2 regions of the uncultured Caballeronia sp. genome follow, and region 2 is predicted to be linked to the other one. Evidence: predicted binding sites of a transcription regulator. Region 2 holds the regulator's gene; the other holds the start of a gene.
The links. Region 2 encodes LexA, which represses DNA repair genes until DNA is damaged. Its sites were predicted from a motif close to ACTGTATNNNNATACAGT; they were not measured.

Region 1 (4,658 bases), on a different contig from region 2:
CAAAAGTTCAGCGAGTTCCGCACCATCAGCGTGGTGGCGATCATCATCGGATTGCTGGCTGCGGCGTTTTCGTGGGTCTCGCTGCGCCGCGCGATCGGGCGTCCGCTCGACGAAGCGCTCGCACAATTCGATGCCATCGCTTCCGGCGACCTGCGCCGCGAACTGATCGTGACATCGCGCGACGAGATGGGCCAGTTGCTCAACGGTCTCGCAAAAATGCAGGCAAGTCTGGTCGACACCGTGCGCTCGGTACGTTCGGGCAGCGAGTCGATTGCATCGGCGACCAAGCAGATTGCAGCGGGCAACATCGATTTGTCGTCGCGCACGGAAGAGCAGGCGTCGGCGTTGCAGCAGACGGCGTCGAGCATGGACGAGCTGACCGGCACGGTGAAGCAGAACGCCGAGAACGCGCGTCAGGCGAGTTCGCTGGCCGCGAACGCGTCGGAGATTGCGAACAAGGGCAGCACGGTGGTCTCGCAAGTCGTCGATACCATGGGCGACATCAACCAGAGCTCGACGAAGATTGCCGACATCATCACGATCATTGAAGGCATCGCGTTCCAGACCAACATCCTGGCGTTGAACGCGGCGGTCGAAGCGGCGCGTGCGGGCGAACAGGGCCGTGGTTTCGCGGTCGTGGCGGCGGAAGTGCGCAGTCTTGCGCAACGTTCGTCGGCGGCGGCCAAGGAGATCAAGGAACTGATCAACACGTCCGTTTCGCGTGTACAGACAGGCACGACGCTGGTGGGCGACGCCGGCCGCACGATGTCCGAGATCATCGGCGCCGTGCAGCGCGTGACCGACATCATGGGCGAGATTGCAGCGGCTTCGCACGAGCAGAGCAGCGGTATCGAGCAGGTGGCGCTCGCCGTCACACAGATGGACGAAGTGACGCAACAAAACGCGGCGCTGGTGGAAGAGGCGGCGGCCGCGGCGCAATCGCTGGAAGATCAAGCGGGCGCGTTGAAGGCGGCGGTATCGGTATTTCAACTGAACGATGGCGGCGTGGAAAGCGTCAAGGTCGTCATAAAGCCGGCGCAGAAACCGACACCCCGTGCCGTTGCAACCCAGCGGCTGGCCCGGCTGAAAGCGCCGCTCGCGGGCGTGGAAAAAGCGAAGCCGGTTGCATTGGCGGGCGCGGCCGACTGGGAAGCGTTCTAAGCGGCAGTCGCCTTCTCAGCCAGGCAGCGAAACGCCAGGCTGATACGCGGACCGGCCACTTCGCTCGTCTTCGGGATGCCGTGGTTGTGCGTGAATTGCGATGCGTAACTCATCACGAGCACGCTCCCCGCATGCAGATCGACGTTGAGCGTGCGCCCCCTGCCTGATTTCGCGCGGATGCTCATGCGGCGCGTGGCGCCCAGCGAAAGAATGGCAATGGGCGCTTTCGCCACGAGCCCCTTGGTGTGGTCGTTGTGCGGCGCGACGCTGTCGTTGCCGTCACGATACAGATTCAACCCGACGCTGTTGAACGCCGCGCCGACGGTCGACCGGACCTGTTCCGCCGCCTGCAGCAGCGGCGCGGGCAGGTCGGCGGCATCGAGCGAAAAATGCGCCATCAGGCGTGGCACATCGACCTCGCGCTCGTACATCATGCGGCGCTGGTTGCTCCAGATCACGCCATCGAGCGCTTGCTCGAACCACGCTTGCGCCGTGGCGGGCGACACCACACCGGGCAGATAGCGAATCCCGCTTTCGGCGTCATCGATGAGATCGAGCGGCACGGGATCGAACAAATCGTTCTGATACACGATATTTCCTCAATCCGCCGAAAACGGCAGTTCCCCCTGGACGGCGATCGGCTCGGCGACATACGACCCCGCTGGCACCAGCGCCGTCACACGCACCCCCAGCAAACGCAAACGCCGGTCGAGCGGCACGCGCCGCAGGCATTCGGTGGCGGCGCGGCGGATATCGGTGGCGTCGGCCGTGGGCGCGGGCACCGTCAGGTCGCGCGTGACCGTGCTGAAGTCGTTGTAACGCAGCTTGATGCCAACCGTGCGGCCTTCGTAGCCTTTGCGCCGCAAGTCGTCGGCCACCCGCGTGCATAAATCCGTGAACGCCGCCGACAACGTGCTGCGATCCTGGCGCGGGTGAAGGTCGCGCTCGAACGTGGTTTCGCGGCTCATCGACTTGGGTTCCGAACTCACGACCACCGGCCGTTCGTCCTCACCTTGCGCGACTTCCACGAGCCACGCCGAATAGCTTCGCCCGAAGGTAGCCTGGAGCAGTTCCGGGTCCGCACGGGCCAGATCGCCGACCGTTTCTATGCCGATGCCGGCCAGCTTTTCGGTCGCCTTCGGCCCGATGCCGTTGACCTTGCGTACTGCCAGCGGCCAGATCCTCAGCGGGATATCGGCGGCGGTGAGGATGGTGAGGCCATCGGGCTTGTCCAGTTCCGATCCGATCTTCGCTAGCAGCTTGTTCGGCGCGACGCTGATCGAGCACGACAGGGCGGTTGCGTCCCGCACGGCCTGCTTGATGCGCGCGGCGGTGTCGGCAGGGTCGCCCGGCAAATCCGTCAGATCGATATAGATTTCGTCGATACCGCGATTCTCGATTTGCGTGGTGAACGTGGCAACGGCTGCCTTGAAAAGCCGCGAATAATGCCGGTACGAATCGAAATCCGTGGGCAGCAAGAAGGCGTCCGGCGCGAGTTGCGCCGCTTTCATCATGCCCATGGCCGAAAACACACCGAGCGCCCGGGCCTCGTAAGTGGAAGTCGTTACCACGCCCCGGCCGGCGTAATCGCGCAGCCGGACGAAACGGCGGCTGCCGTCGGGCAGGGTTTGCGGCGTGGCGTTCCGGCCGCCGCCAATCACAACGGGCTGGCCGCGCAGTTCGGGATAGCGCAACAATTCGACGGACGCATAGAACGCGTCCATGTCGAGATGCGCGATACGGCGCGTGGTCACGACGGCGCTCCAGGATCGGACATGACATCGATAGCTGTATGGATATACAGTATCTTACATCGAAATGGCCTGGCGTCGCCGGGTTCCTTGCTGGGACAACGCTTATTGAAACGGTGAAAGCGCGTGTATAGGTCTATGATTACTCGTCTAATTTATGTCTATAGCCGGGTCCTGACCCGCCCTGGCTGCTAGATGGATTCACTCGAAGATTCAAGTAAATGACCACACAAGAAACCACCGCAGGCTTCTCCGACGAACGGCGCTTCGAGCTGCTGGTGAGCAACGTCAGTGACTACGCAATCTACATGCTCGACCTGAGCGGTCGCATCAACAGTTGGAACGCCGGCGCTCAACGGTTCAAGGGCTACACGGCCAGCGAGATCATCGGCAAGCATTTCTCTCTTTTCTATACCCCGGAAGACCAGCAAAACAACAGGCCCGCTCGCGCCCTGCGCACGGCGCGCGAAGAAGGCCGTTTCGAAGACGAGGGCTGGCGGGTGCGCAAGGACGGCACCCGTTTCTGGGCGAACGTCGTGATCGATCCGATACGCGACCCCGAGGGCAATCTGGTCGGCTTCGCCAAGGTCACGCGCGATATCACCGAACGCAAGGCGGCCGAGGAAGCCTTGCGCGGAAGCGAAGAACGGTTTCGCCTGCTCGTGCAGGGCGTGACGGATTACGCCATTTACATGCTGGCGCCGGACGGTGTGGTCACGAACTGGAATTCGGGGGCCGAGCGCATCAAGGGATACACGCACGACGAGATCGTAGGCCAGCACTTCTCCTGCTTCTATACACCCGAGGATCGCCAGGCCGGCTCTCCTGCAAAAACGCTCGCAGCGGCTGCATCGGTGGGGAGGTTCGAGCAGGAAGGCTGGCGAGTCAGAAAAGATGGGACGCGGTTCTGGGCGCACGTTGTAGTCGATGCAGTCCATGACGATCATCAGAAACTGATCGGCTTCGCCAAGATCACGCGCGACGTCACCGAGCGCAAGTTGGCCGCAGAGGCGCTCGAGCGCGCCAACGCCGCACTGTTCCAGTCGCAAAAGATGGAGGCAGTCGGGCAGCTGACCGGCGGTATCGCGCATGATTTCAACAATCTGCTGACCGTCCTGTCGAGCAGCATGGACCTGTTGACCATGCGTCTGAGCAACCCATCGGACATCCGTATTCTCGATACCATGCGCCGCGCCGTCGAACGTGGCGCGACCCTCACGCAGCAGCTCTTGTCGTTTGCGCGCAAGCAGCCGCTGCAAGTCCAGAACTGCGACCTCAACGTGGTGATTGCCGGTTTCGAAGCGGTGCTCAAGCGCGCGGGCAACTCGAGTATCGAGATTGACTTTGCCTATGTGCCGGAACTGCGGATGGTCGCAATCGATGTTGCGCGGTTCGAGGCGGCGTTGCTCAACCTGGTGGTCAACGCGCGCGACGCGATGCCCGAGGGCGGCAAGATCATCGTGGCGGTGAACAACGCGGATCTCAAGGACGGCGATGTCGGCACACTCAAGGCCGGCGCTTTCATAGCGGTCACCGTCAGCGATACCGGAACGGGCATGGCGGAGCGCGTCATTGCGCGTGCGTTCGAGCCGTTCTTCACGACCAAGGAAGTAGGCAAGGGCTCCGGGCTCGGCTTGAGTCAGGTGTATGGTTTCATAGCGCAGTCGGGCGGCGAGGTGCAGATCGACAGCAAAGAGGGGCAGGGCACCACGATCCGGCTGTATCTGCCGGCCATCGAGGACAGCG
Region 2 (11,785 bases):
GCGCCTTGGTCCAGCCGCCGAACGAATCATCGATGGTGTACAGCTTGATCTTCGGGAACTGCTTGGTGAGCGCGGCCGGAACCGTTGTCGAACGCGGACGATAAAAATTGCGCGCCGCAATCTCCTGCCCTTCCTCGCTATACAAGTACTTGAGGTAAGCCTCGGCCAGCTTGCGTGTGCCATGACGGTCGACGACCTTGTCGACGACGGCCACCGGCGGCTCAGCCAGAATGCTCACCGAGGGCACCACGATCTCGAATTTGTCCGCGCCGAATTCCTTCAGCGACAGGAACGCCTCGTTTTCCCAGGCGATCAGCACGTCGCCCTGACCGCGTTGCACGAAGCTCGTGGTGGCGCCACGCGCGCCTGAGTCGAGCACGCCGGCGTTCTTATAGAGCTTGGTCACGAAATCCTTGGCGGTCGTCGCATTGCCACCTGGCAAATGTTCGGCGTATGCCCATGCCGCGAGGTAGTTCCAGCGCGCGCCGCCGGAAGTCTTCGGATTCGGCGTCACAATCGATACACCCGGCTTCAGCAGATCCGGCCAGTCCTTGACCTGCTTGGGGTTGCCCTTACGAACGAGGAACACGATAGTCGATGTATAAGGCGACGCGTTGTCCGGCAAACGCTTCTGCCAGTCCTGCGCGACCAGACCCTTGGCCGACAATGCATCGATGTCATAAGCCAGCGCCAGCGTTACCACGTCAGCCTGCAAGCCATCCAGAACCGAGCGCGCCTGACCGCCCGACCCACCGTGCGACTGCTTGAACGTGACCGTCTCGCCGGTCTCGGCCTTCCATTTCTTGCCAAAAGCCTGGTTGAAGTCCTGATACAACTCGCGCGTCGGGTCGTACGACACGTTGAGAAACGACGTATCGGCGTGCGCTTGCGCGATCATCCCGATTCCCGACGCAGCCCCGATAACCGCCGTTGCGAGCAGTTTCCTGGCACGCACGCCCCACCCCGATCTACGACTCAACATTCCCCGTTCTCCGTCTTATGGTATTCGATGGGCTGAGTCTATCGACGGCCTTTCATTATTAAAAATAATTGTTCTTCATGTTTTTAGATCAAAAAGTGCTAATGAAGGCTGGCAGCGGCGTTGCGACCGCTAAACGGGTGTTGGAGCAGCCTGTTTCCGCCCTCTGTGTGGTCTGGACGACGCCGAACTTAAAGTAAAGCTTGAAAAGCGGCGAATACTGTATAAAACTACAGGCATCTGTTCATCCATACAGTGGGTGGCGGACCAGACAAGGGGCTAAAGCACGTGACCAAGACAAGCAAACTGACTGCGCGGCAGCAAGAGGTTTTCGAACTGATCCAGCGCGCAATCGAGCGCACGGGATTTCCGCCCACGCGCGCCGAGATCGCGGCAGAACTCGGTTTCAGTTCGGCCAATTCCGCCGAAGAGCATCTCCGTGCGCTGGCCCGTAAAGGCGTGATCGAGCTGGCGGCGGGTTCCTCACGCGGCATCCGGTTGCTGAACCAGCCAGGTCCTGATGACGGACCGCATCAGTTCACATTGCCGCACGCGAGCATCATGCAATTGTCCCTGCCGCTGGTTGGGCGCGTGGCTGCAGGCAGCCCGATCCTTGCGCAGGAACATATCTCGCAGCACTTCGCTTGTGACCCGGCACTGTTCTCGAGCAAGCCCGACTACCTGTTGAAGGTTCGCGGGCTTTCCATGCGCGACGCCGGCATCTTCGACGGTGACCTGCTCGCAGTGCAGAAGAAGAACGAGGCAAAAGACGGCCAGATCGTCGTCGCGCGGCTCGGTGACGACGTGACGGTGAAACGCTGGAAGCGTCGCCCGGACGGCGTCGAACTGATCGCCGAGAATCCCGATTACGAAAACATCTTCGTGGCTTCGGGTAGCGACGAATTCGCACTTGAAGGTATCGCTGTCGGACTGATCCGATCCGGCGAATTGTGATGTGCTTCGAGCGCGGCCGGCTTGATGGTCACGCTCTGATTCTCGTCTTTTGATTGCTGCTTTCTGATCCGCTCTGCGGCGGCGGGCGCTCCCGCTACCAGCCGCGCCGCGGTTGAATTTCCGGCCTTATAAAGCGTGACGGACATCGCATCCGCGATGAACCGGCGCGCACCCTATTGTTCACGGAGAAACATCATGGAACGATTTGCCCGCCTGTTTTCTGCCTCGTTTTTATCTGCTTCGTCGGCTGCGTCAGCTTCTTTCGCGCCCGCAGCACGGTCGCCGCTTTCATTCAGGCAATTCCGCGAGTTCGGCCGCTTTCGTCATCTGCGCGCGCTGATCTCCTGCAAGATACGGAAGGACACAAACACGCCGGACATGTTCGACGAACCGCCTGTGCTGCCTTCGCGGCAACCTGCGTTTGCACGGGTGTCGCTCAGCGCGTCGGTTCATGCGCAAGCCGAGCGCCGTGCGCCGGTGCGGGTTTATCGAGGCGAATCGCGCGTGATCATGGTGGGCAACATTGAAGCGGTTTCGCGCATGATCGACCGTTATATCGACGAAGAACGCGCGGGTGTCGAAGGCGGTCTTCTTGCGTGAACTTCAGGTAATCCTCGTGATTGTTCGAGTTTGAGGGATAGATTTCGTGACGGCGCGGTCAATTGAGATTGGTTGTCAGTTGGTCGTCGTCAATCACCTCGAACTCACGAAGGCACCCTGACGTATGTCTCGCATCAGCAAATCCGTTCTGACCGCACTGATCGTAATTGCGGCCGTCGCAGCGCTCGGACTACTTTACGCATCACCTTATATTGCGCTGGACCGCATGAAACGCGCCGCCGATACGCGCGATGCCGAGACGGTGAACGCGTACGTGGATTTTCCGCTGCTGCGAGAGAGTCTGAAGGAACAAGTCGGGCAACTGCTTACCCGGAAGATCGATGTACGTAAAAGCGGCAATCCGCTGGCGTTGCTGGGCGCAATGATTGGCGCCGCGCTGATCGGTCCACTCGTGGATTCGTACGCAACGCCGGATGGCGTGGCGGCAATCCTGAACGGCATACCGCCGCGAGGCGATCCCGGCGAGAAACCGCCGGCTCCGCCCTCGCCCGATTCCGCCACACCTGGCACGGCACCCAGCGCACAGCAATCTCCGCCTGTCACGAGCGCGCCGGCGCAACCGGCGCCCAAGCAGCCGCCACAAACAACGGCGGGTTATAGAAGCTTCGACACGTTCACGGTGAACTACCGGCACGGCGCCGGTGACGCGCGCTATTCGGCCATTCTCAAACGATACGGCCTGTTCTCGTGGAAGCTGGTCGGCATCGAGTTGAACGGATGAACCGGGCTTCAGGTACCTTGACGCCCTGCATCCTCACACACTCACTTCGGCCTTGACGGGGACTGCGGCGTGGGCGGCATCTTCCTGCTCGGCCGTCGATCCGGTCGGCGACACGGCCACCAGAATGCTGCACGACACGCGGTCCATCAGCGGCGTGTTCCCCGCGCCCATCCACCACCGCGCCAGCCCGGTGCGGCAACGGTGTCCCACCACGACCAGATCCACCTGAAGACTTTGCGCAAGCCCGGCAATCTCATCGATAGGATGCCCGAACGCAAAATGACCCTCGGCATGTACACCACGCTCGGTCAGCCAATCCACGCCTTCGTGCAGGATGTCGCGGGCCGCGTCTTCAAAGCGCCCGCAGGCCATGTCGGTGAGGAGGCCCGCGCTTTGCGCGATGCTCGAACGCATATCGACAACGGCCAGCAGATGGGTTTCGGCTTTCAGCTCGAGCGCGAGATTTGCGCCGTCGCGTAACGCCTTGCGTCCTTCGCGGGAGCCGTCGTAGCACAGCAGGATTTTTCGGTAGCTTGCCATGGTGGTTCTCCGCGCTGCTCGTGGCAGCAAAGGGCATCGAAAAAAACAGTCTTCAACGTATTGCGCGTGTTGCCCCGTGCCATCGGGCAACATGACGCGAGTGGCGTTGCCGTCATCATGGTGCGTTGCCAAATCGCTTGCAACGATGGAAAACGCTAATGCATGTGCGCCGCCGGAAAAACGTCAAGCGTGCGGCGTGCCAGCGCCTGCGGCTCCTTGCTGGGCGGGCATTCCGGACATTGACCGCCTCTTGCCGCAATCTTGGCGCAACCGTACTCAAGCGAGGATGCGCATCGGCAGTGCAGGCAATAGCGGCGACGCGCCGCGCTGGTGCAATCGATTAAACTAGGCAGCTTGTTTCCTGACGCGACGGCGAGTTCCTACGCATGGCAGATGCAGCAGTGTTACCCGACGACACGCCCGCCGCGGACCACGCGCCGGCGACTCCGGCTATCGAGTTCATCGATGTCCGGAAACACTACGGCGACAAGACCGTCGTCAATGGCTTGTCGTTCCACGTGCAGCCGGGAGAGTGTTTCGGACTGCTGGGGCCGAACGGCGCGGGCAAGACAACCACGCTCAAGATGCTGCTCGGACTGGCCGCACCAGACGCCGGCACCATCAATCTGGTCAGTGAACCCATTCCATCCCGCGCGCGCTTCGCACGGCGCCGCGTGGGTGTGGTTCCCCAATTCGACAATCTCGACCCCGATTTCACCGTTCGCGAAAACCTGCTGATCTTCGGCCGCTATTTCGGCATGAGCGGGCGCGAGATTGAAGCCGTGGTTCCGTCGCTGCTGGAATTTGCGCGGCTGGAAAGCAAGGCGAATGCGCGCGTCGGCGAGTTGTCGGGCGGCATGAAGCGGCGATTGACGCTTGCCCGCGCGCTCGTGAACGATCCCGACGTTCTGGTCATGGACGAACCGACCACAGGCCTCGATCCCCAGGCGCGTCACCTGATCTGGGAGCGTTTGCGCTCGCTGCTCGCGCGCGGCAAGACGATTCTGCTCACAACGCACTTCATGGAGGAAGCCGAACGGCTTTGCGACCGGCTGTGCGTGATCGAGGAAGGACGCAAGGTGGCGGAAGGCAAACCCGATGAGCTGATCGAACGGGTGATTGGTTGCGACGTCATCGAAATCTACGGGCCTGATCCGCAAGCACTGCGGGACGAGCTCACGCCGTTTGCCGGGCGGATGGAAATAAGCGGCGAAACGCTGTTTTGTTACGTCGATGACCCCGCCCCCGTGCATCAGCGAGTAAAGGGGCGGCCGGGCGTGCGTTACCTGCACCGCCCGGCGAATCTCGAAGATGTGTTTTTGCGCCTGACCGGGCGCGAGATGGTGGACTAAGCAATGGCGAGCGAACCGCAAACAAGCGCCGCAAGCGCGCCCCGGACTGTCGAACAGAAGCGCGCGGACGAGCCGTTCCTGTCGTCCATGCCGGCGAACGCATCGAACTGGATTTCGGTCTGGCGGCGAAACTATCTCGTCTGGAAGAAACTCGCGATTGCGTCGATGTTCGGTAATCTCGCCGATCCCATGATCTATTTGTTCGGCCTGGGCCTCGGGCTCGGACTGATGGTCGGTCATGTGGACGGTGTTTCGTACATCGCGTTCCTGGCGGCGGGCACGGTTGCGTCGAGCGTGATGATGTCGGCGAGCTTCGAGGCCATGTATTCCGGCTTTTCGCGTATGCACGTCCAGCGCACGTGGGAAGCGATCATGCATACACCTTTGACGCTCGGCGATATCGTGCTGGCCGAGATCGTATGGGCGGCGAGCAAGTCGGTGCTCTCGGGCGTGGCGATCATGCTGGTCGCCGGCGTGCTCGGGTACGCGAGTTTTCCATCGATGCTTTACGCGCTGCCCGTCATCGTCCTGACCGGTCTGGCGTTTTCCAGCACGGCGATGATCGTGACCGCGCTCGCGCCGAGCTATGACTTTTTCATGTTCTACCAGACGCTCGCGCTCACGCCCATGTTGTTGCTCTCGGGCGTGTTTTTCCCGCTGACGCAATTGCCGGCGCTCGCCCAGCATGTCTCGTTGTTGTTGCCGTTATCGCACGCGGTTGCGTTGATCCGGCCCGCGATGCTGGATCGTCCGCCAGAGCATGTCGTTCTGCACGTTGCAGTGCTTCTGGCTTATGCAATCGTCCCGTTTTTCCTCTGCGCGATTCTGTTCCGCCGGCGCATGATGCGCTGATAAAAAAAAGCCGCTCAGCCTGGCGCTCGAGCGGCTTTCCAACTGCCAGTCACACTCTCACTTCAAACCCGGCGTGAACTCCTTGTGACCGCCGAACCCAAAGCGCATTGCCGACAACATCCTGTCGGCGAACGAATTGCCGTCGCGAGAACGGAAGCGCGAGTAAAGCGCCGCCGACAACACCTGCGCCGGCACTGCTTCCTCGATCGCCGCCTCAATGGTCCAGCGGCCTTCACCGCTATCGGCAACTTCGGCCGAGTATTTGTCGAGCGTTCCGTTGCCCGCCAGCGCGCCCGCCGTCAGATCGAGCAGCCATGACGACACTACGCTACCGCGCCGCCAGACTTCGGCGACATCGGCGAGATCGAGATCGTAGCGCTGCGCCTCGGGCAAATCAGTCGATGACTTATGTTTCAGGATATCGAACCCTTCGGCATACGCCTGCATCAACCCGTACTCGATACCGTTATGCACCATCTTCACGAAGTGTCCCGAACCGACCGGCCCGACATACATATAGCCATTTTCGACGCGTGCATCGCGACCTTCGCGATTGGGCGTCTCAGGAATGTCGCCGCGTCCCGGAGCCAGCACGGAGAAGATGGGATCGAGCCGCTGCACCACATCCTGCTCGCCGCCGATCATCATGCAATAGCCGCGTTCCAAGCCCCAGACGCCGCCGGACGTACCGACATCGACGAAATGAATGCCCTTCTGCTTGAGCTTCGCCGCGTGGATGATGTCGTCCTTGTAGAAGCTGTTGCCGCCGTCGATGATCGTGTCACCCGCTTCCAGGATCTCGTAGAGATCGTTCATGGAATCTTCGGTGATCTTGCCCGCCGGCAACATCAGCCAGACGGTTCGCGGCGCTTCGAGCTTCTTCACCAGGTCGCCGAGGTCGCTTGATCCTGTCGCGCCGTCGGCAACCACGGCTTGAGTCGCGTCCGGGTTGTGGTCGTACACCACGCACGTTTGCTTGCCGCGCATGAGGCGGCGTGCGATGTTTGCGCCCATCCTGCCGAGTCCAACGATTCCTATCTGCATGACGGCTTACTCCTTATGGCTGGTTTTGACGCGTTCGATCTGCTTTTTGGCTTCGCCGTAGACGTGCTCCGGCGTGAAGCCGAACTTTTTCTTCAAGTCGGCAAGCGGCGCTGATGCTCCGAATGTATGCATGACGATCTCGGAGCCGAGACGGCCGACATAACGATCCCAGCCGAGCGAACCGGCCTGTTCCACGCACACCCGGGCATCGACGTCCGGCGGCAGCACGGAATCCTTGTAGTCGCTGTCCTGTTTCTCGAATACATCCCATGACGGCATGGAGACAACGCGCGCGGCGATGCCTTCCGCCTTGAGCTTTTCATATGTCTCGATACACACGCCCACTTCCGTGCCCGTCCCCATCAGGATGACTTCAGGCTTCTTGCCGTTTTCGGCATCGGCGAGAATGTAGGCGCCCTTGTGCACGCCCTTCGCCGATGCGTATTTCGTACGGTCGAACGTCGGCATGGGCTGACGCGATACCACGATACAAGCCGGCGTCTGCGGTTGGTTCAACGCAAAGCGCCACGCTTCGCCGACTTCGTTGGCATCGCCCGGACGGAAGGTGCTCAATCCCGGCACGCCACGCAACGAAGCCAGCTGTTCGATCGGCTGGTGCGTCGGACCATCCTCGCCCACGCCAATGGAATCGTGCGTGAACACGTAGACCACCGGCACTTCCATGATCGCGGACAGGCGGATAGGCGGCTTCATGTAGTCGCTGAAAATCAGGAAGGTCGAACCATAAGGCCGCAAGTTCGATAACGCCAGGCCATTGCAGATCGCGCCCATCACGTGTTCGCGAATGCCGAAGTGCAGGTTCCTGCCGGCGTAGTTGTCATACTCGAAACTGCCCGCGCCTTCGAACTTCAGATCGGTCTTGGTCGACGGCGACAAGTCCGCCGAACCGCCGATCATCCACGGAATCCGCTTGGCGATGGCGTTCAGGACCTTGCCCGACGACTCGCGCGATGCCACGCCCTTGGCGTCGGCATCGAACACCGGAATATCGGCGTCCCAGCCTTCCGGCAGCTCGTGCTCCTCGATCTGCGTGAACTCCTTCGCGAGGTCGGGGTATTTCTTCGAGTAATCATCGAAACTTTTTTGCCACGCCTCACGTGCAGCTTTGCCGCGTGCACCGATGCCTTCGTCGAAATGCTTGTAGACGCCGTCCGGCACGAGGAAACTCGAATCTTCCGGCCAGCCGTAGAACTTCTTTGCGAGCTTGATTTCATCGACACCCAGCGGTTCGCCATGCGCCGCCGACGTGTCCTGCTTGTGCGGTGCGCCCCAGCCAATAATGCTCTTCACCACGATCAGCGTCGGCTTGTCAGTGCTCGCCTTCGCCTGGTTCAGCGCTGCTTCGAGCGCGCCGGCATCGTTGGCGTCGTCCACGTGCAGCGTGTTCCAGTGATAGCCCTTGAAACGCGTTTCCACGTCATCGCTATACGCCAGGTCCGTATGCCCTTCAATGGTCACGCGGTTGCTGTCGTAGATCCAGATCAGGTTGGACAACTTCAGGTGCCCGGCCATGGATGCAGCTTCGTGCGAGATGCCTTCCATCATGTCGCCGTCGCCACACAGCGTGTACACGCGATAGTCGAAAATCTTTGCGTCCGGCTTGTTGAAATGCGCCTCGTACCAGCGCGCGGCCATTGCCATGCCAACGCTGTTTCCCAGACCTTGCCCGAGCGGACCGGTGGTGGTCTCGACGCCCGTGGTCATGCGGTATTCCGGGTGGCCCGGCGTCTTGCTGTCCAACTGCCGGAAATGCTTGATGTCATCCAGCGATACGGCGGGGTCGCCGGTCGCCTTGCCAGCATGATCGACTGCCTTGACACCGGTCAGGTGCAGCAGCGAATAAAGCAGCATGGAAGCATGACCGACCGACAATACAAAGCGGTCGCGGTTGGGCCACAGCGGCTCAGTCGGGTCGTAGCGAAGGTGGTTTTGCCACAGGTGAAAACCAACGGGCGCAAGCGCCATAGGCGTTCCGGGGTGCCCCGAATTGGCCTTTTGCACGGCATCCATGGACAGCGTGCGGATGGTATTGATGGCGAGTGTGTCTAGATCCGACGAGTTCGAGGGGGTTTGCGGCATGAGCGACGACTCCTTTTGCGTAGGGCGCGCTGAGGCACGAGAGGCGCCACAGCGGGCAACCGGGTCCTTCGAGCAAGTGTAGTGCCATGGGAACTGGCGCGTCACCAAAGAACAACGAAGCGCGCGCCGCCAAAGGCCCGGCGCGGCTTATGACAGACGGTTACGATACTGTTTGAGACGACAACTGTACGCTTGAAACCTTGCAAAAACGAACGCAAACGGTAATTTTTCGTGGCCGTTCGATGACCGCTACCCGTCAGGATAACGGCCATGCATGACACTTTTCGGTGAACCTATCAAGGCGCGGGGTTAGGCTGAAGCTCGTGAATGGCGTCGATTTCAGCCAGGATCTCGTCCGACAATTTCACGTCCACGCTGCCGATGTTCTCGTGCAACTGCGCAAGGGTGGTCGCGCCGATCAGCGTGCTGGTCGTGAACGGCCGGCTATTCACGAATGCGAGCGAAAGCTGCGCCGGACTCAGGCCATGACGCCGGGCGAGTTCCACGTAGGCGCTGACCGCCTTTACCGCGTGCGGCTTGCTGTAACGCTGGAAACGCTCGAATAACGTGATCCGCGCGCCGTCCGGACGCGCGCCGCCTTCGTATTTGCCGGACAGCCAGCCGAAGGCCATCGGCGAATAGGCGAGCAGGCCCACGCCTTCCTTGTGGGTGAATTCCGAAAGCCCTGCTTCGAACGTGCGGTTCACCAGGCTATATGGATTCTGAATGCTGACAATGCGCGGCAGGCCGTGTTTATCGGCGGCGTTGAGGAACTGGGCGACACCCCAGGGCGTCTCGTTCGATACTCCCACGTGCCGGATCTTGCCCGCCTTCACGAACTCGCCGAGCACGCTCAACGTCTCTTCGATGGGCACCGTATATTCATCTTCGATCCACGGATAATTGGCGCGGCCGAACGTCATGGTGCTGCGGTCCGGCCAGTGCAACTGATACAGGTCGATGTAGTCCGTCTGCAGCCGTGTGAGGCTTGAATCGATGGCTTCGGTCAGGTTCTTCCGGTCGAACTGATTGCCTTCGCCGCGAATGTGACGCGGGTTATGCGGCTGACGCGCCGGTCCGGCGATCTTCGTGGCGAGCACGATCTTCTCGCGCTCGGCCGGATGCGCATGCAGCCACGTGCCGATGTACTCTTCCGTGCGCCCCTGTGTTTCAGGGCGCGGCGGCACCGGATACATTTCGGCGGCGTCGATCAGGTTGATGCCGGCGCCGAGCGCGGCATCGATTTGCGCGTGTGCCTCGGCTTCCGTGTTCTGTTCGCCCCAGGTCATCGTGCCCAGTCCGATCAGACTGACATTGATATCCGTTCCACCGAGTTTCCGGTACTCCATCGTATGCTTTCCTATGGTCATGTTCAGGTGTCGGGCCGTCGTTTCGAGACCTTCGGCCAAACGCTGACGCTACCATAGCGCGGGCCTTGCTGCAGTGACTGCCCGCTGGATTGCGCCAAGCTTCCGATCAGCTTTTCATTGCCTTACACGAGCAGCCGAGACCGTAACCGCCACAGGAGTACGCCTTTGATGCAGGCCCCCGATCTCACCCGCGACGCATCGCAGCGGACGAACCCGCGTGGTTCGTCGGTCATCGTGATGCTGGTCGCGGCGACATTCTTCATGGAGAATCTCGACGGCACGATCATCGCCACGGCACTGCCGCAGATGGCGCAATCGTTCGGCCTGCATCCTGTCGATCTCAGCCTTGGCATCACCTCGTACCTGCTGACGCTTGCCGTGTTCATCCCGATCAGCGGCTGGGCCGCCGACCGCTTCGGCCTTCGCACCATATTTGGCAGCGCGATTGCCGTGTTCACGGTGGCCTCGGTGTTGTGCGGCATGACGTCCACCTTGCCGATGTTCACCGCTGCGCGCGTGCTGCAAGGCATCGGAGGCGCGATGATGGTGCCGGTCGGCCGGCTCGCCGTGTTGCGCGCGACGCCGAAGGACGGCCTGATGCGCGCGATCTCGATCATCACGTGGCCGGGTCTTGTCGCGCCGGTGATCGGGCCACCGTTGGGCGGGTTCATCACGACGTATTCATCGTGGCGATGGATTTTTTACCTCAACTTGCCGCTGGGAATCATTGGGTTCGCGCTGGCGCTTCGTTATCTCGACAACACCCGCGAACAGGCCGGGCGCCGCTTCGATTTCGCGGGCTTCATGCTGTGCGGCCTCGCCTGCACGACTTTGCTCTACGCGATGGAACTGATTGGCCGGAACGACACGCCGTGGTTCTTAACGGGAGCGTTGATCACCGCGGGCGTGCTGGCGAGCGTGGCCGCGTGGCTGCATCTGCGGCGCACGCCGGAGCCCGTCGTCGATCTCAAGTCCTTGCGAATCCGGACATTCGCGGTCGCGATGGGCGGCGGTTCGCTCTTTCGCGTATCGATCAGCGCCGTGCCTTTTCTATTGCCGCTGATGTTCCAGGTCGGCTTCGGGCTGAACGCGTTTGAATCCGGGCTGCTGACATTGTCTGTCTTCGCCGGCAATTTATCGATGAAACTCGTCACCACGCCGATCGTCCGGCGCTACGGCTTTCGTTCGGTGCTGATCGTGAACGGCGTCATCGCGGCGATATCGCTGGCGGTGATGAGCCTGATCGCACCGG

Region 1: dinB (DNA polymerase IV) is a predicted target of LexA. The motif match lies at 2,949-2,966, and genes of this name have one in related genera.

The regions. Positions count from the first base shown of each region.
Region 1 is NZ_CAXTGZ010000453.1:331-4,988, reverse strand. Features, by position in the region: partial or broken gene ACFFAR_RS24450 (methyl-accepting chemotaxis protein) at 1-1,161, shown strand, start outside; gene ACFFAR_RS24445 (alpha-ketoglutarate-dependent dioxygenase AlkB) at 1,158-1,754, opposite strand; gene dinB (DNA polymerase IV) at 1,761-2,915, opposite strand; partial or broken gene ACFFAR_RS24435 (PAS domain S-box protein) at 3,134-4,658, shown strand, end outside.
Region 2 is NZ_CAXTGZ010000128.1:1,720-13,504, reverse strand. Features, by position in the region: partial or broken gene ACFFAR_RS11350 (sulfate ABC transporter substrate-binding protein) at 1-982, opposite strand, end outside; gene lexA (transcriptional repressor LexA) at 1,268-1,933, shown strand; gene ACFFAR_RS11340 (hypothetical protein) at 2,129-2,533, shown strand; gene ACFFAR_RS11335 (DUF2939 domain-containing protein) at 2,658-3,275, shown strand; gene ACFFAR_RS11330 (universal stress protein) at 3,309-3,815, opposite strand; gene nodI (nodulation factor ABC transporter ATP-binding protein NodI) at 4,202-5,167, shown strand; gene ACFFAR_RS11320 (ABC transporter permease) at 5,255-6,019, shown strand; gene gnd (phosphogluconate dehydrogenase (NAD(+)-dependent, decarboxylating)) at 6,077-7,063, opposite strand; gene tkt (transketolase) at 7,070-9,163, opposite strand; gene ACFFAR_RS11305 (NADP(H)-dependent aldo-keto reductase) at 9,460-10,512, opposite strand; gene ACFFAR_RS11300 (MFS transporter) at 10,702-11,785, shown strand, end outside.